4 regions of the Streptomyces sp. NPDC096048 genome follow, and region 4 is predicted to be linked to each of the others. Evidence: riboswitches for the same ligand, from Rfam matches in the RefSeq annotation. Region 4 holds a riboswitch; each other region holds the start of a gene.
What was found. Region 4 has a riboswitch for cobalamin ahead of ACIQ6R_RS29160 (energy-coupling factor ABC transporter permease). Riboswitches for the same ligand answer to the same signal wherever they lie in the genome.
Positions count from the first base shown of each region.

Region 1 (4,397 bases), on a different contig from region 4:
CAGCGTGACGAGGGTGTGGGTGCCGGGGATGGGAGAGCCGAGGATCGTGGTGAAGAGGAGGCGGATGACCAGGACGGCGAGGGCGAGCTTGACGAAGGCGCCGTAGGAACGGGACCAGGGGGCGTGGGGGCGGCGGGTGATCACCACGTAGGCGGAGACGGCTATGAGGAGGGCGAGGAGGAGGGGGTTGGTGGTGCGGGTGGCGGCGGTGCCCAGGGCTAGTGCCCAGAGCCACCAGGCGCCGGGGTGCAGGGGCGGGCGGTACCGGTGGCGGGGTGCGGGTGCGGGGGCGGGTGCGCTTGCCGGCGCTGACAGGGTGTCTCCTCCAGAGGGGGTACCCCCAGTGCCCACGCTCCCCCGCTCTCGGCTTCGCGCGAGCGGGGGGACCCCCGTCGCCCCAGCGGCACGACTGCCGGCAGGCGGCGCGGCACGACTGCCCGCAGCTCGCTTGTCCGCGGGCTCAGTCGGTGGCATTCCCGCGCCGCCTTGCCTGCCAGGTTGCCGCTCCGGCCAGGGCTGCCACGACGGCGATGCCCGCGTAGAGGCCGACCGAGGGGCCGTCGTCGTCCGACGTGTCCTTCTGGTCCGGGGCCGCGGCGGGCGCCGTCGAGTCGTCCTTCTCCTTCTCCTTCTGCGAGACCTGCTCTCCGCACCCCGACTTCGGGTAGCCCGCGATCCCGCACAGCAGGGCGCTGGTGTTGTAGCGCAGCGGGCCCGCCGCGGCGGCCAGGGCGTCGGCCGTCGTCGCGTCGGGGGAGACCCGGGCGCAGGCCGTGCGCGGGGCCGGCGGGGTCTCGCCGGACGGGGCGTCGGACGCCGTGCCGAAGTCGAGGACGAGGGCGACGCGCTTGCTGCCGCCCTCGGCCGGCGTCTTCGCGCAGATCGACGCGAAGTCCGCGGCGCCGCGCGGCTTGGCGGCGTCGCCCGAGTTCTCGCTCACCGCGAAGCGGAAGCCCTGGACATCGCCGTCGGAGGGCCGGACGAGGGACGGGCCCTGGGTGGCGTAGACCCAGCGGTCACCGTCGTGGTCCCAGAAGGACCAGTAGCGGTAACCGGCGGCCTGCGCCTGGCCCGCGCTCCCGATCAGCAGGAACGCGGCCAGGAAGAGGAGGACGACGCGGGCGACGCGGCGGGTCACGGCTGCTGCTTCTTGTTGCGGCCGCTCAGCAGGAAGCCGATGCCGATGCCGAAGACCACGCAGACGCCGACGAACCACCAGACGCCGAAGCCGGAGTCCTTCTTCTCGTCCTTGGTGTCGTCCTCGCTGCTCGCGGTCGCGGTGTCCGTCGTGCTGACACCTCGCGGAGCCGGACCCGTCGCGTTCAGTTCCGCCACCAGGTCCGTGCCACCGAAGGCGCGCGGGTCGGTGCCCGTGGCGTGGGCGGCGAAGATCAGCTGGGCGTAGGCGGCGGGTCCGCTCTGCTCGGCCCACTTCGCTGCGTTCTTCTTCAGCCACGCCAGCGGCTTCGCCGCCTTCTCCGCGCCGCCCTGCGCGGCGAGCGCGACGACCGCGTCGGCGGTGTTGCCGTAGTCGGGCTGGACGGCGGAGCCGCCGAGGGCCGACTTGAGATGGCCGTCCTCGGCCACGGCGCCGGTGAGGTAGGCCGCGCCGTTCGCCGCGGCCTGCTCGCGGGTGGGCTTGTCCGTGCAGGCGGCGTCGGCCGTCTTCTCGCCGGCCTCGGTGACCAGGCCCTTGCCGAGCGCGCCGAGGACGCCGGCGGCGGTCGCGTCCGCGTTGGCGAGCAGCTTGCCGTCCTGGTCCGGGTACCCGAAGGCACCGCCGTCGCCGGCGCAGGGCAGGGCGGCCGCCAGCAGCGCGTCGTACGGGGACCTGCCGCCCTTCTCGAAGGTCTCCGGGCCGGTCTCCGTGGCGGCCAGGGCGCCGATGACCACGGAGGTGGAGTTGGCCTCGCTGGGGCTGCCGGGGGTGTAGCCCCAGCCGCCGTCCTTGTTCTGAGCGGACTTCAGCCAGCCGAGGGCGTCCTCGACGGCGTCGCCGTGCCCGCCGACGGCCCACAGCGCCTGGACGGCGGCGGCCGTGCTGTTGGTGTCGACCATCGTCTTGGCGTCGCACGCCTTGGCGGGGTCGGCGCGATACGGGGCGAAGGCGCCGTTGTCGCACTGCTGGCCGGTGAGCCAGTCCACGGCCTTCGACGACGGGATCACGCCCACCGTCTTCTGCGCGAGCAGGGCGAGGGACTGGCGCCAGACACCGTCGTACTGGGGGTCGGCGGTGCCGTACAGCCCGGAGGACTCGGGGTCCGCCGGGGTGGACGCGGACGGGGAGGACGACGGATCGGCGGCGACCGCGGGCGCGGCGGCGGCGCCGATCACGGCTATGGCGGCGAGAGCCGCGGCGCTGCTGCGACGGCGGACGTTCATGAGCGGCGGGTGCCTTTCCCTGTGCGGGGCCGGGCAGCACGGGGCACCCCCGGCGGCTCGGCCCCGTATGCCTCGACGGTGCCCGTGCGCCGGCGGGTGCCGGGCACGTGAGCCGGTCACGTCCGCGCGGGGCAGTCCGGCTCACCGTCCGGGCAAGTCCTCAAGGGGCCACGGTGGACGGCTCACGGTTGCGGGTCAGCGCCGGAATTGCACCGGCTTCCCCCCGTACGGGTGTGATGACGACGCCGCCACTTTACCCGGAGGCCACGGAGCCGGGCCGGGGCGCCCGCCCGCGGGCTCCGGCCTCGGTCACGTCGATCAGCCGGCACACCGTCTCGATGTCCACCCGTACCTGGGTGAGGGAGGCGCGGCCGGCGAGCCAGGTGATCAGGGTCGAGTGCCACGTGTGTTCGATGACGCGGATGGCGGAGAGCTGCTCGGGGGTGGGGTTCTCCAGGCCGCCCATCGCGTCCAGGATGATCGCCGTGGTCTGGCGGGAGACCTGGTCGACCTCCGGGGAGACGCCGCGGTCGGCGAAGGTCAGGGCGCGGGCCATCGCCTCGGCCAGCCGGGGTTCGCGCTGCAGCGCGCCGAAGGCCCGCATCAGGGTCTGCGCCACCCGGTCGGCGGCCGTGTCGCCGGTCGGCGGGCTCTTGCGCAGGGTGCCGTGCAGCCGCTCCAGCTGGTCGTGCATGGTCGCCACCAGCAGATGGACCTTGGACGGGAAATAGCGGTACAACGTGCCGAGGGCGACCTGCGACGACTCCGCCACCTCGCGCATCTGCACCGCCTCGAAGCCGCCCCGGCAGGCCAGCCGGGCGGTCGCGTGCAGGATGCGGCGGCGGCGCTCCCGCTGCCGCTCGGTGAGGGGCGGTGCGGCGGTGGGGCGCACGGAGCCGGCGGCGTCGGAAGTACCGGGAGTGCCGGAGGTACCGGAGGCTTCCATTCCCGGGTTGTCCACCTTGGTCACCTTCTCCCCGTGCCGTGGCGTGAATCACCTGATCCACTCGTCACAGCGCCCCTACCTGCCGGTAGATTCGGAGCCTCCGAACGATCAAGTCTGAAACTTGTTCTAGATTAACGTCCCGGCGTAGTGTCGCGGGACAGCGCAGTGAGAAGGGGGCCCGGAGTGACCGCTGAGGCCAGTCAGACGGGTCCCCGTCCGGAGCCCGCCGCCGACGGCTTGCGACCGCTCCGTATCGCACTCCTCACCTACAAGGGAAACCCGTTCTGCGGCGGCCAGGGCGTCTACGTCCGCCACCTCTCCCGCGAACTGGCCCGCCTCGGCCACCGCGTCGAGGTCATCGGCGCCCAGCCCTACCCCGTCCTCGACGAGGGCCACGACGAGCGGCTGTCCCTCACCGAACTGCCCAGCCTCGACCTCTACCGCCAGCCCGATCCCTTCCGCACCCCGAAGCGGGGCGAGTACCGCGACTGGATCGACGCGCTCGAGGTCGGCACGATGTGGACCGGCGGTTTCCCGGAACCCCTGACGTTCTCGCTGCGCGCCCGCCGCCATCTGCGCGCCCGCCGCGGCGACTTCGACGTCGTGCACGACAACCAGACCCTCGGCTACGGGCTGCTCGGTGACGTCGGCGCGCCCCTCGTCACCACCATCCACCACCCCATCACCGTCGACCGGCAACTGGAACTCGACGCCGCCGACGGCCCCAGGCGCCGCTACTCCGTGCGCCGCTGGTACGCCTTCACCCGCATGCAGAAGCGCGTCGCGCGCCGCCTGCCCTCCGTGCTCACCGTCTCCGGCACCTCCCGCCAGGAGATCATCGACCACCTCGGCGTACGGGACGACCGCATCCACGTCGTCCACATCGGCGCCGACACCGACCTGTTCTCGCCCGACCCGTCGGTGCCGCGGGTGCCGGGCCGGATCGTGACGACGTCCAGCGCGGACGTGCCGCTCAAGGGCCTGGTCTTCCTCGTCGAGGCGCTGGCGAAGGCCCGCACCGAGCACCCCCGGGCCCACCTCGTCGTCGTCGGCAAGCGGCCCGCCGAGG
Region 1 covers NZ_JBIWGG010000003.1:630,015-634,411, reverse strand. Annotated here, with positions in the region: gene ACIQ6R_RS10790 (energy-coupling factor transporter transmembrane component T) at 1-351, opposite strand, end outside; gene ACIQ6R_RS10785 (SCO2322 family protein) at 461-1,138, opposite strand; gene ACIQ6R_RS10780 (prenyltransferase/squalene oxidase repeat-containing protein) at 1,135-2,382, opposite strand; cobalamin riboswitch at 2,490-2,645, opposite strand; gene ACIQ6R_RS10775 (TetR family transcriptional regulator) at 2,636-3,328, opposite strand; gene ACIQ6R_RS10770 (glycosyltransferase family 4 protein) at 3,512-4,397, shown strand, end outside.
Region 1: it holds a riboswitch for cobalamin, as region 4 does, so the genes downstream of both, ACIQ6R_RS10780 (prenyltransferase/squalene oxidase repeat-containing protein) here and ACIQ6R_RS29160 (energy-coupling factor ABC transporter permease) in region 4, are expected to answer to the same signal.

Region 2 (4,397 bases), on a different contig from region 4:
AGCCCGGGATCCGCGCCGCGCAGCGAACCGCAGTACACGGGCAGCGCGTTGGCGCCGTGCGCCTCGATCGCGTCGCACAGCGTGTCGACGAAGGCGGTGTTGCCGCTCAGCTGGTGGGCGCGGTAGAAGAGCACGCCGACCGTCGGGCGCCCCTCCACGACGGCCCGGGAGCCGTGGACGCCGTACTCCGGCATCTTCTCCGGCTCGTCGAAGCCCTCGCCGGTCAGCAGCACGGTGTCGGACAGGAACCGGGCGAGCTGGGTGAGGTTGGCGGGCCCGCCCTCGACCAGGTACCGCAGCGCCTCCGCCACCACCCCGGCCGGCACCGACGACTCGGCCATCAGCTCCGCGTCCGGCACGCTCTCGCCGCCCAGCAGGACGGTCGGGACACCGGCGGCCTTCAGCGCGGCGAGCCCGTCCTCCCAGGCGCGCTTGCCGCCCAGCAGGCGTACGACGGCGATGTCCGCGCCCTCGACGAGCCCCGGCAGCTCCTCCCGTACGTCGACCCGGGTCGGGTTGCCGATCCGGTAGGCGGCCTGGGACGCTCGGGCCGCCAGCAGGTCCGTGTCGGCGGTCGACAACAACAACACTGTGCTCATGCGGGCGCTCCCGGTGGAATGAAAGGCAGACCTCGTGGCGCGCCGGACTCGATGAGCCGCCACAGCGCGTCCGTGTCCGCGTGCTGTTCGATCAGGTCGCCGAGCCGGTCGAGCTGCTCCTCGCGCAGCGCGGCGAAGGAGGTGTCGGGGGCCGGTACGAAGCGGCGGCCCGCGGCGGCGGCCACCTCGCGCAGGAACGCCCGCCGGAAGCCGTCCGACTCCAGCGAGCCGTGCCAGTGCGTGCCCCAGGTCTGGCCGACCCGGCAGCCGTCCAGGAAGGCTTCACCATCCGTGACTTCGGCGACCCCGTGGTGGATCTCGTACCCCTCGACGCGCTCGCCGAGGGCCTCGCCGACCGGTCGGGTGAGGGTCTTCTCGCGGGCGAACCGCACCCGCACGGGCAGCAGTCCGAGCCCGTCGACGTGCCCGGCACGCGACTCGACCTCGTCCTCGATGTGCTCGCCGAGCAGCTGGAAACCGCCGCAGATGCCGAGCACGGGCCGGCCGTCGGCGACCCGGCGCGCGATGGCGTCCGCGAGCCCCCGCTCCCGCAGCCACCGGAGCGCCCGGACCGTCCCGCGCGTCCCCGGCACGATCACGAGGTCCGCGTCCGCCAGCTCCTCCGGCCGGTCCACGAACCGCACCACGACACCGGGTTCGGCGGCGAGCGCGTCGACGTCCGTGAAGTTGGACATCAGCGGGACGGCGCAGACGGCGACCCGCAGCACGTCCTCGCCGACCGGCGGCGCGACGACGGACTCCCGCACCGTCCCGCGCAGGGCTGTGTTTGATCTGAAAGCGGGCCGCAGCCCGTCCTCCTCGTCGATGCCGAGCCCGTGCCGGAAGGGCAGCACGCCGTACGTGTGCCGCCCGGTGAGCCCGTGCAGCATCTCAAGACCCGGTTCCAGCAGCGAGACGTCACCGCGGAACTTGTTGACGAGGAACCCGGCGACCAGCGCCTGGTCCTCGGGCGCGAGCAGCGCCACCGTCCCGAAGAACGAGGCGAAGACCCCGCCCCGGTCGATGTCGCCCACCACCACCACGGGCAGCCCGGCACCCCGGGCGATCCCCATGTTCACGATGTCGGTCCGGCGCAGGTTGATCTCGGCCGGACTGCCCGCCCCCTCACAGATCACCGCGTCATACGTGCCCCGCAGCTCGGCCAGACAGTCGAGCACCGTGCCGAGCAACTGCCGCTGCCGACCGCCGTGGTAGCCGCGGGCGCTCATCTCACCGACCGGCTTGCCGAGCAGCACGACCTGGCTGCTGCGCTCGCCGCCCGGCTTGAGCAGCACCGGGTTCATCAGCGCGGTCGGCTCCACGCGGCACGCCTGGGCCTGCATGGCCTGCGCCCGCCCGATCTCGGCGCCCTCGCGGGTGACGAAGGAGTTGAGCGACATGTTCTGCGCCTTGAAGGGCGCGACCTTGACGCCCCGCCGCACCAGCCAGCGGCAGATCCCGGCGGTGACGACGCTCTTGCCGGCGTCGGAGGTGGTGCCGGCGACGAGCAGGCCACCGTTCATGACGTACGTCCCTTCTCGAGGAGGCGACCGCTCACGTCGTACGTCCCTTCCTGACGGCCCCGCGCACGAACAGCCGCACGCCCGCGCACACGCCGAGCGCCAGCCAGCCCACGCGCCGGGAGAGCCGAACGGCCCGGTCGATGTCGCCGGAACCGGCCCGGACGGCGCGCCCGGCGGCCCCGTTGAGGACGGGCCGGTGCTCCACCCGGCCGCCGTAGGAGAGCGTCCCGCCCAGCCGCACGCCCAGGGCGCCCGCGAACGAGGCCTCCACGGGCCCGGCGTTGGGGCTCGGGTGCCGAGCGGCGTCGGCGCGCCAGGCCCGTACGGCGCCGCGCGGATCGCCGCCGGCCACGGTGGTCAGTACGGCGGTCAGACGGGCGCCCGGCCAGCCCGCGAGGTCGTCGAGGCGGGCCGAGGCCCAGCCGTACCGCCGGTACCTGGCGGACTTGTGGCCGACCATGGCGTCCAGGGTGTTCACGGCCCGGAAGCCGAGCAGTCCGGGCACCCCGCCCACGGCGCCCCACACCAGGGCGCCCACCACCGCGTCCGAGGTGTTCTCGGCAACGGACTCCACGACGGCCCGGGCGATCCCGTCGGCGTCCAGCGCCTGCGGGTCCCGCCCGCACAGGTGCGGCAGCCGGGCGCGGGCCGCCTCGATGTCGCCGGCCTCCAGGGCACGGCCGACGGCCCGGGCCTCGCGGGCGAGCGAGGTGCCGCCGACGACGGCCCAGGTGGCCGCGCCGGTCAGCGCGACGGAGGCGGCGGGGGAGCGGCGTACGGCGTGCGCGGCGGCGGTGCCGAGGGCGGCGGCGCCACCGGCGCACACGAGGGTGTGCACCGCGCCCCAGCCCCGGTGGTCCCGCCACAGCACTCGTTCCACGGCACCGGCGGCACGGCCGAACACGGCGACCGGGTGTCCGCGGCGCGGGTCGCCGAGGAGGAGGTCACCGAGAAGGCCGGCGGCGGCGCCGTACGCGAAGACGCGTTCGGCGCGCACGGCTCAACCGGCCGCGGGGCGGGAGAGCGAGTCGCCGGTGTACCCGGAACCGGTGCGTCCGGTACCGGTGCGTCCGGAAGTGATGTGTCCGGAAGAGGTGTGTCCGGAACCGCTGAACCTGGAACGGCGGCCGCGCATGGCGATATGTCCTCACTCAGGGTGTCCGCGCCCTGGTTAGAAGAGACCGGCGGTGAGAGTTCCTGGCTCCCGGGGGCAGTACCCCGGTCACAGTGGCGGGACCGCGCCGGATTCGCACCGGGCTTCCTCTCCTGCCGCCGTATTGGCTCCGGCAGTCCACCACGGCCCGCGAACACCCGTCAACCTGGCGTTGACCTGCAACGGGGGAGTGTGCGAAGCCCCACACGCGGGCGGTGTGCGCCGGCACGGGAAGAGGCGGGGCGCGGGACGGTCGGAGTCCGTCCCGCGCCCCGCCTCAGGGGTGTGCGCGGTCGCTCAGGCGACGATCAGGTAGATGCCGTACGCCACCGCCGCCGCGCAGGCCGCGAAGCAGGCGTACGCGCCGGTGACCGCGAGGGCCGCGGAGCCGCCCTGGCCGGCCGCCCGCTCCTGGCGGGAGAGGCCGACGATGCCGAGGGTGAACAGGCCCACCAGGGCCACGGTGGCCACGAGGCTGACCCCGAAGACGGAGCCGAGAGCTGCCCAGTCGATGCTCATGGAGGTTCGCTTTCCTTCGTACCCGGGCGCGGGTTCAGACGGAGGTGGTGGCCGAGGGGGCCTTGGAGTCGGACGCGGAGCCCGGGGCACCGGCCGCGGCCAGGTCCTCGGTCACGCCCGCCGGGGGCGGGGACACGGCGGCCATCGCCGTGGTCACCACACCGGCCTGCTCGGGCTCGTCGACGACGTTGGTGTGGTCGACGACCTCGCGCCGGGAGATCTTCCAGATGGCGGCGCTGGAGGCGACCAGGAAGACGGCGACGAGCGCGGTGCCCCAGTCGCCCAGGCCGCAGACCCACTCGGCGATCGCGGCGACCAGGGCCGCGGCCGGCAGGGTCAGGCCCCAGGCGACGAACATCCGGGTGGCCGTGGACCAGCGGACCACGCCGCCCTTGCGGCCGAGGCCCGCGCCCATCACCGCGCCGGAGACCGAGTGCGTGGTGGAGAGGGAGAAGCCGAGGTGGGAGGAGGCCAGGATGACCGTCGCGGCGCTGGTCTGGGCGGCGAAGCCCTGCTGCGGCTGGAGGTCGGTCAGGCCCTTGCCCATGGTGCGGATGATGCGCCAGCCGCCGAGGTAGGTGCCGAGCGCGATGGCGATACCCG
Region 2 covers NZ_JBIWGG010000003.1:56,107-60,503, reverse strand. Annotated here, with positions in the region: gene cobN (cobaltochelatase subunit CobN) at 1-599, opposite strand, end outside; gene ACIQ6R_RS08280 (cobyric acid synthase) at 596-2,122, opposite strand; gene ACIQ6R_RS08275 (cobalamin biosynthesis protein) at 2,154-3,119, opposite strand; cobalamin riboswitch at 3,293-3,434, opposite strand; gene ACIQ6R_RS08270 (hypothetical protein) at 3,573-3,794, opposite strand; gene ACIQ6R_RS08265 (anion permease) at 3,829-4,397, opposite strand, start outside.
Region 2: it holds a riboswitch for cobalamin, as region 4 does, so the genes downstream of both, ACIQ6R_RS08275 (cobalamin biosynthesis protein) here and ACIQ6R_RS29160 (energy-coupling factor ABC transporter permease) in region 4, are expected to answer to the same signal.

Region 3 (4,397 bases), on a different contig from region 4:
AGGGTCTTGCGGGCCAGACCCGCGGCCTCGGCATCGCGGTAGGCGGCGTCGAACTCCGCGCCCCACAGGTCGACCAGCTCGGGCACGTCGGCGGGCGAGAACAGCGACCACGGTCCGTCGGCGTCCACCCGGCGCATGAACTCGTCCGGCACCCAGTGGGCGAGGTTCAGGTTGTGCGTGCGGCGGGCGTCCTCGCCGGTGTTGTCCCGTAGCTCCAGGAACTCCTCGATGTCCGCGTGCCAGGTCTCCAGGTAGACGGCCGCCGCGCCCTTGCGCCGGCCGCCCTGGTTCACGGCGGCGACCGAGGCGTCCAGTGTCTTCAGGAACGGGACGATGCCGTTGGAGTGCCCGTTGGTGCCGCGGATCAGCGAACCCCGGGCGCGGACGCGGGAGTAGGCGATGCCGATGCCGCCGGCGTGCTTGGAGAGGTTGGCGACCTGGTGATAGCGGTCGTAGATGGAGTCCAGCTCGTCCTTGGGGGAGTCCAGGAGGTAGCAGGACGACATCTGGGCGTGCCGGGTACCGGAGTTGAACAGGGTGGGGGAGGAGGGCAGGTAGTCGAGGCGGCTCATCAGCCCGTACAGCGCGGCCACCTCGTCGGCCGAACGCGGGCTGTCGTCCTCGGCGAGTCCGGCGGCCACCCGCAGCATGAAGTGCTGGGGCGTCTCGACGACCTTGCGAGTGATCGGGTGCCGGAGCAGGTAGCGGCTGTACACGGTGCGCAGGCCGAAGTAGCCGAAGCGGTCGTCGGCGGCCGGGTCGATCAGCTCGTCCAGGCGGTCCGCGTGCAGCCGTACGAACTCGGCGGTGCGGTCGGCGATCAGACCCTCGCGGTGACCGGTGGCGACCGACCCGGTGAACGAGGTGACGCCCTGCGAGGCGGCCTCGGCGCGGATGCCGATGGTCAGCAGCCGGGCGGCCAGCCTGGAGTAGACCGGGTCCTCCGAGATGAGCCCGGCCGCCGCCTCCGTGGCCAGCTCCCGCAGCTCGGACTCGTCCGCACGGGCGGACCGGCCGCGCAGTGCGGCGGCGGCGACCCGGCCCGGGTCGGCGCCGGGGAGGTCGGCGGTCAGCTCGGTCAGGGTCCGCAGCAACGCGGCGCCGGGCCCGTCGGGCTGCTCGGTCACCGGGGCCGCTGAAGTCGTCGCCGGGGTCGCTGAAACCGGGTCGGCTGGCGCGATGGTCACGTGGGGGCACTCCCTCGCTCGGCACGGGGCCTGGGGGAGGGCAGGGCAGCTCACGAGCGCACACGGCGTCGCGTCCACCGGCCCACTCCACGAGGCCCGGACGTCAGGCACCCGGACCGGGACGGTACGGGCGCACTGTCGGCAGGTCCTCGGACTGGACATGCGTGTGCACACGTGCGGAGACGCGCGGATACACACAAGTACACCGTTGCGGGACAGTTCCGGATTCGCACCGGATTCCCCTGCGGCGACAGCGAGCACGAGCATACATCTTGTGCCGGGTTCGGCGAGCACCCCCAGATGTTGTGTCGCGGAGGGGTCGTCGAGGGGCGGCGCTGGTGTCAGAGCGTCAGTTCATAGGTGAGGAGCGTGATGTCGTCGAGCTCCGGCAGCGGGTTCCAGTCGCGCTCGGGCGTGCGGGCGAAGCCCATCCGTTCGTAGAGGCGGTGGGCGGTGCGCATGGTCGGCTGGGTCGACAGCACGACGCGCGCGCAGCCCTCCACGGCTCGGGCGCGGTCGACGCAGGTCCGCACGAGGGCCACGCCCACCCCGCGTCCGCGGGCCTCGCGGGCGACGGCGAGCATCCGTATCTCGGCCTCGCCGGGCCGGGCGATGTCGGCCATGGGGCCGCCGGACGGCACGAAGGTCACGCCGCCGAGCACCCGGCCGTCCGCCGCGGCGACCAGCACCTCGGCGGCCGCCGCCCGCTTGGCCACGTTCCTCAGCTCGCCGAGGTACGCGTCGCTCTCCCCGAAGTCGAGGAGACCGTCCCGCAGATAGGCCTGCGCGGTGATCTCACCGAGGGTGCCGTACTCGTCCGCCGCCGCCTGCCGGATCACGAAGTCCATGACGCCGAGTGTGCCCGACGGGTACGACAACGGGCCGCCGGATCTCTCCGACGGCCCGCCGCGTATCAGGGATGGCGATCAGTGCGAGGTGCCCGCCGTGGCCGGCGGCAGCTCCACCTCGACGCCGGGGTCGCCCGCGTCCGCCGTGTAGTCGCCGGGCTTGGTCTCGTCGACGCCGTCGGGGGCCTTGAGGGCCCGCATGACGAAGGTCAGGACCACGGTGACCGCGACGTTCAGCACGAAGGCGGTGAGGCCGATGTAGCCGATCTCGCCGATGCCCGGTATCTCCTTGGAGGAGCCGCCGAAGTGCTTCTGCGTCGGCGAGGCGACACCGTACGCGGCGACCGTGCCGTAGATCATGCCGACCGCCCAGCCGCCGAGCAGCGCCCAGCGGTGGAACCAGCGGGTGAACAGGCCGCCGACCAGGGCCGGGAAGGTCTGCAGGATCCAGATGCCGCCGAGCAGCTGGAAGTTGATCGCGACCGTCTTGTCCATGCCGAGGACGAAGACCAGCGCGCCCACCTTCACCATCAGGGACACCAGCTTGGAGACCTTCGTCTCCTGGGCCGGGGTGGCGTCCGGCTTGATGAAGTCCTTGTAGATGTTGCGAGTGAAGAGGTTCGCGGCGGCGATCGACATGATCGCCGCCGGGACCAGGGCGCCGATGCCGATCGCCGCGAAGGCCACGCCGGCGAACCAGTCCGGGAACATGTTCTCGAACAGCTGGGGGATCGCCAGCTGCCCGTTGTCGACCTTGACACCGGCCGCGATCGCCATGAAGCCCAGCAGCGCGAGCAGGCCGAGCATCAGGGAGTACAGCGGCAGGATCGTGGTGTTGCGGCGGATCACCTCGCGGCTGCGCGAGGACAGCGTCGCGGTGATCGAGTGCGGGTACATGAAGAGCGCGAGCGCCGAGCCGAGCGCCAGGGTGGCGTACGTCCACTGACCGCCGTGGTCCGGCACCAGTCCGCCCTTGCCCGAGTCGCTGAACTTGTCGTTCGCCGCGGCGAAGATGTCGTCGAACCCGCCGAGCTTGATCGGGATGTAGATGATCGCCACCGCGATCACGATGTAGATCAGCGTGTCCTTCACGAACGCGATCAGCGCGGGCGCGCGCAGCCCCGACGAGTAGGTGTACGCCGCCAGCACACCGAAGGCGATCAGCAGCGGCAGGTCCTTGATGAACCAGTTGGTGTCCTTGCCGCCGCCGACACCCATCACGTCCAGCACGGCCTGGATGCCGACCAGCTGGAGCGCGATGTACGGCATCGTGGCGAGGATGCCGGTCACGGCGACCGCCAGGGACAGCCCCTTGGAGCCGAAGCGGCCGCGTACGAAGTCCGAGGTCGTCACGTATCCGTGTCTGTGGGAGACCGACCACAGCCGCGGCAGGAAGGTGAAGATCAGCGGGTAGACCAGGATCGTGTACGGCACCGCGAAGAAGCCGGCCGCGCCCGCCGCGTAGATCGCCGCCGGTACGGCCACGAAGGTGTACGCGGTGTACAGGTCGCCGCCCAGCAGGAACCAGGTGACCCAGGTGCCGAACGAGCGGCCGCCGAGGCCCCACTCGTCGAGGCTCTGGTCGTTGGCGGCCCGGCGCCAGCGGGCGGCCAGGAAGCCCATGGCGGTGACGAGGACGAAGAAGAAGATGAAGACGGCGAGTGCGACGCCGTTCACGCCGTCGTTCATTTGGCCCCGTCTTCCCGGCGGGCGCGCTGGTCACGCTGCCACAGCTTGTAAGCGATCACCGTGAGCACGGTGGAGATGAGCACCCACGCCATCTGGTACCAGTAGAAGAACGGGATGCCGATGAAGGCCGGGTCCGTCTTCGCGTACGAGCCGACCCACAGCATGGCGACGAACGGTGCGACAAGGCAGAGGCCGATGACGACGCGCACCGGCGTCACCGTCGGCCCTCTGCTCACTTCCGGGGCTTGTGACATGCGGTGGCTCCGTCCCCTCGCTGATCACCTCGTGCAGTGCGCACGAAATGTAGGGGACGGTGTCGAGACAGCGGAAGACCTCGTCCGTATATCGGTCCTGAACTGCCGACTTCGAGGTCACGCGTGCGGGGGTTTGCCTGAAACGCCCCGCGCCCGGCGTCAGTCCTGGGGCCGCTTCAGCCGGGCCACGAACTTGTAGCGGTCGCCCCGGTACACCGAGCGCACCCACTCCACCGGCTGGCCCGTCCGGTCCTGCGAGTGCCGGGAGAGCATCAGCATGGGCAGGCCGACGTCGGTGCCGAGCAGGCCGGCCTCGCGCGGGGTGGCCAGGGAGGTCTCGATGGTCTCCTCGGCCTCGGCGAGATGGACGTCGTACACCTCGGCGAGCGCGGTGTAGAGGGACGTGTACTTCACCAGGG
Region 3 covers NZ_JBIWGG010000001.1:765,170-769,566, forward strand. Annotated here, with positions in the region: gene ACIQ6R_RS03660 (ribonucleoside-diphosphate reductase subunit alpha) at 1-1,187, opposite strand, end outside; cobalamin riboswitch at 1,310-1,471, opposite strand; gene ACIQ6R_RS03665 (GNAT family N-acetyltransferase) at 1,529-2,035, opposite strand; gene mctP (monocarboxylate uptake permease MctP) at 2,114-3,724, opposite strand; gene ACIQ6R_RS03675 (DUF3311 domain-containing protein) at 3,721-3,978, opposite strand; gene ACIQ6R_RS03680 (GntR family transcriptional regulator) at 4,138-4,397, opposite strand, start outside.
Region 3: it holds a riboswitch for cobalamin, as region 4 does, so the genes downstream of both, ACIQ6R_RS03660 (ribonucleoside-diphosphate reductase subunit alpha) here and ACIQ6R_RS29160 (energy-coupling factor ABC transporter permease) in region 4, are expected to answer to the same signal.

Region 4 (4,397 bases):
CCGCCGTCAGGAACCCGTCCGGGCCCCCGACCTGCACCAGCAGCGGCAGCGCCCCGGTCACGCAGAAGCCCAGCGGCACGCGGTACGCCCGCCACAGCCGGCGCCCGGGCACACCCGCCGGGCCGAGCAGCACGGCGAGCGCCGTCACCAGCACCAGCGCCGCGCCCGGCCAGGGCGGCAGCGAGATCGCGAGGACGGTCAGCCCCAGCCCGAGCACGGCCTTGTCCACGGGATGGCGGCGGCGCCAGCGACTGCTGTGCGCCGCCGCGTCGATCGGCAGCACTCAGTCCCCTTCGGGGACGCCCCGCGGCGCCGCCGCGGCCCGCTCCTCGCCCTGCCGCCGGCCCCGGCGCAGCCCGAAGTAGTAGGCGAGTACGCCCGCGCCGATCGCGGCCTGCACGGCGAACAGCGCCGACTCGATCTCCCCGGACGGCGGCTCGTACAGCGGCGAGAACCACGGCTCGTAGTCCGGCTCGATCTCCGTGATCGCCGTCTCCGCCTCGACGTCCGCACCGGCGAACGGCTCCTCCTTGTGGTCGCCGAGACCCAGCACCAGCGGCAGCACCGCGAGCGCGGCCACGGCGAGCAGCAGCAGGGCGTTGATCCTCGTGTCGCGGCTCATCGGGCCACCGCCTCCGGCTCGTCGGTGCTGCTCTTGCCGGCCTTGGTCAGCAGCACGCCCAGCCGGGTCAGTTCGCCCTTGCTGGACTGCACCAGCAGCCGCATCACGATGACCGTGAGCAGGCCCTCGCTCACCGCGAGCGGGATCTGCGTGACGGCGAAGATGGACCCGAACTTGCCGAGCGCGCCCAGGAACCCGCTGCTCGGGTCCGGGAACGCCAGCGCCAGTTGCACGCTGGTGACGCAGTAGGTCGACAGGTCGGCGACGAACGCCCCGAAGAACACCGCGACCATCAGCGGCACGTCGTAGCGGCGCAGCAGCCGGTAGACGGCGTAGCCGGCCCAGGGTCCCACGATCGCCATCGAGAAGACGTTGGCGCCGAGTGTGGTCAGCCCGCCGTGCGCCAGCAGCAGCGCCTGGAAGAGCAGGGTGATGGTGCCCAGCACCGCCATGATCGGCGGACGGAAGAGGATCGCGCCCAGACCGGTGCCGGTCGGGTGCGAACAACTGCCGGTGACGGACGGCAGCTTCAGGGCCGACAGAACGAACGTGAAGGCTCCGGAGGCGCCGAGGAGCAAGGTGCTCTCCGGGTGCTCCCTGACCTCACGGGTGAGTGACCGTACTCCGTGGACGACGAACGGCGCGGACGCGACACCCCAGGCGATCGCGTGCGCCGGTGGCAGAAAGCCCTCGGCTATGTGCATGGCTCAGCAGACCCTCTCCAGCACCTCGTGGATGGACGACGCGCCTTGGCCGGTCTCCTGGCTTACGGGTACCACCGCCCGTGCTCCGCCTTCCCGGATCGCAAGGATCCAGTGGCTGCCCGCGAGGGCCGGAGCCGGACTTCCCGATTCACAGTGGCGAGGGCCGCACCGGCATCACACCGGATTTCCCGTTCACCAAGGCGTGGCGACAGTAGTGCTCCCACCGGGGCAGTGACAAGCGGGCCTCCGGGCCGGTGGGCCTCGGCACGGCCCCGTCAGCCGCGCCGGTCCCGCTCGGTCCGCCGGACCACCATGTCGCGCGCGCGTGTGGTCAGCGCGGTCGCGGCGGCGGTGAGGAAGACGAAGCTGTAGACGATCTGCAGAACCGTCACGACCCGCGCGGCCTGACCCCGCGGGGTGATGTCCCCGTAGCCGACGGTGGCGAGCGTCACCACGGTGAAGTACAGCGCGTCGACGCGGGTGCGCAGGCCGGTGAACTCGCCCGGCTGCTTGGCGAGGGCGTAGTAGGCGGCCGAGAAGGCGTGCACGGACAGGATGATCAGCAGCGGGATGACCACACCCGGCCGGGTCTCCGGGCGGTCGACGAGGACGTGGCGGATCTGGCGGAGCAGCAGCACGGCCACGAAGGTCAACACCAGGGCGAACAGCAGCCAGCTCAGTACCGGACGCCCGGGGCCCAGATGGTCGAGGGGAAGGAGGAAGTAGGCCACGACCGTGCCCGCCGCGATGCCGGCCCGCGTGAGCCAGGGCCGGGCCGTGCGCCAGGCGGTACGCCATCGGGCGCCGTCCGTCCGCGTGGTGGTGGCCCGGCGCTCCGTCACCGTGCCGTCCCCGGCGCCGCTTCCGGCGGTTGCGCCTCCGCCCCCGGTTCGGTCCGGCGTACCAGCTGGGTGACGACGAAGGCGACCACCGACGCCGTGACGATCAGCGGCATCTGGTCGTACGCGTCCCCGCCCACCAGCAGCACCGCCAGCACCGCGCTGGCCAGCGGCAGCCCGGTCACCGCGGCCGCCGCGGCGGAGATGCCGAGGGCGAGGGCCGGGGTCGCGCCGAAGCCGGGCAGGCCGGAGCAGGCCATGGCCGTCGCCGTTCCCAGCAGCACGGCCGGGAAGATCGGGCCGCCGCGCAGACTGCCCAGCGCGATGCCCCAGGCCAGCCCCTTGCAGGCGACGAGCGAGACCAGCGCGCCCACCGGCCAGGCGTGCGGGTGCGCGGCGAGCTGCGCGAGGGTCGCCTGACCGGACAGCGCCGCCTCCGCCGGGGAACGGCCGGTGATCAGGGCGTACGCGGCGAGGCAGCCGCCGACCGCCGTGGCGCAGGCGACGGTACGCAGGGCCGTGCGGTGCCGCGTCCAGGAGACGGTCCGGTGGCCCAGCTCGCGGGCCAGCGTGATCAGCACCGCGATCAGCGCCGCCGTCGGGACGCCCCACAGGAAGTCGCCCGCGTCCGGGTTGGCGCCCGGCGGCACGTCGTGCAGGGCCAGCGCGCCGATCTTCAGGCCGGTCCACTCCCCGAACCCGGTGAAGACCAGGGCGCCCGCCGCGCTGGCCAGCAGACAGGGCAGCAGCAGGGCGACCAGCTGGGCGCCGCCGAGCCCCGCCCCCTCGATGAGCAGGACGGCCGCGACGACCGGCCCGCCGAGGATGGTGGAGATCGCGGCGGTGGAGCCGGCCGTGGCCAGGATCGCGCTCGCCCTCGGGTCCCCCGCCGCCCCCGCCCGCCGCACCGCCAGCAGGGCGAGCCCGCTGCCGACAGCCATCAGCGGGGCCTCGGGGCCCAGCACCACGCCGAGCGGCAGCGTGGCGAGCGCCGCCAGGACGGCGCCGGGCAGCGCGCGGGGGCCGACGGGCGCGCCGCCCAGCCCGTTCACCGGCAGATGGCCGCCGCCGCCCGGCATCCGGGTCACGATCGGCGCCAGGATCAGCCCGGCGAGCACCAGCGCGGGCAGCGGCCACCACCAGGGCGGGGCGTCGTACCCGGCGGCCTCGGGCAGTGACGACCACACCCAGTGCTGGAACTCGTGCTGGAGGCCGACGAAGAAGAAGCAGGCCAGCGCGATGGGAACGCCCAGCAGCACGCACAGCAGCAACAGCCGCAGGTAGCCGGGGCTGAGCAGGGTGCGCCGCAGGGACTGCTCGGCCCGGGCCGGCACCGCGTTCGCCGGCGCGGGCTGAGTGGTCACGGGCCCTCCTGGTCCGACGGTCCGTCGCGCGCGTTCGCATGTGCGCCTCAGTAAACGCGAGGCGGGGGAGGGCCGCACGCGCACCGTTCCGTTCCGGGGACCGGGCGCCGCGGCGCGGTCGGGTCCGGTTCACCCGTGCGGCGGACCCGCATGGCCGCGCGGGGCGGACACCCGCAGGCTCGGAGTGACCTGTCGGCGTCACGCGGTGCCGGCGGGGGCAGGCCCGTACGGGGAAACACCGGAAAGGACTCCGCTCATGAGCCAGCACGCCGCACCTTCTCCCGGCAGCCCGACGCACGGCACCGGCGCCCCGCGGCCGACGGACCGCACCAGCGGCTGGGTGACCGGCGGCGTCGTCTTCGCGGGCGTACTGATGCTGCTGAACGGCGCCCTCGCCGTCCTCCAGGGCATCGCGGCCATCGCCGAGGACGACGTCTACGCCCGTGTCGGCAGCTACGTCTACGAATTCAGTCTCACCGGTTGGGGCATCATCCACGTCATCCTGGGCGCGGTGGTCCTCGTCACCGGCTACGGCCTGCTCAAGGGCATGGCCTGGGCACGCTTCGCGGGCATCTTCCTGGCCTCGCTGAGCCTGATCGCCCAGTTCCTCTTCCTGCCGTACGCACCCGTCTGGGCCGTGATCATGATGGCGATCGACGTGTTCGTGATCTGGGCGCTGGCCAGCAGCCAGGAGCAGGCTGCCTGAACCTCCGCGGCCGGGCGCCCCGGCGCCCGGCACGTGAGGACTCAGCGACGGTGCAGGCCTCGCGCCAGTGCCGCCGCCGCGCCGACGGCGGCCAGCCCCGTGCCCGCGAGGGCCAGGGCCTTGGCCATGCGCCCCGGGGCCACCGGCCGGGCGCCCGGCGCG
Region 4 covers NZ_JBIWGG010000011.1:179,097-183,493, reverse strand. Annotated here, with positions in the region: gene cbiQ (cobalt ECF transporter T component CbiQ) at 1-283, opposite strand, end outside; gene ACIQ6R_RS29165 (energy-coupling factor ABC transporter substrate-binding protein) at 284-622, opposite strand; gene ACIQ6R_RS29160 (energy-coupling factor ABC transporter permease) at 619-1,326, opposite strand; cobalamin riboswitch at 1,356-1,541, opposite strand; gene ACIQ6R_RS29155 (potassium channel family protein) at 1,602-2,075, opposite strand; gene ACIQ6R_RS29150 (chloride channel protein) at 2,165-3,529, opposite strand; gene ACIQ6R_RS29145 (hypothetical protein) at 3,786-4,235, shown strand; gene ACIQ6R_RS29140 (FAD-binding and (Fe-S)-binding domain-containing protein) at 4,277-4,397, opposite strand, start outside.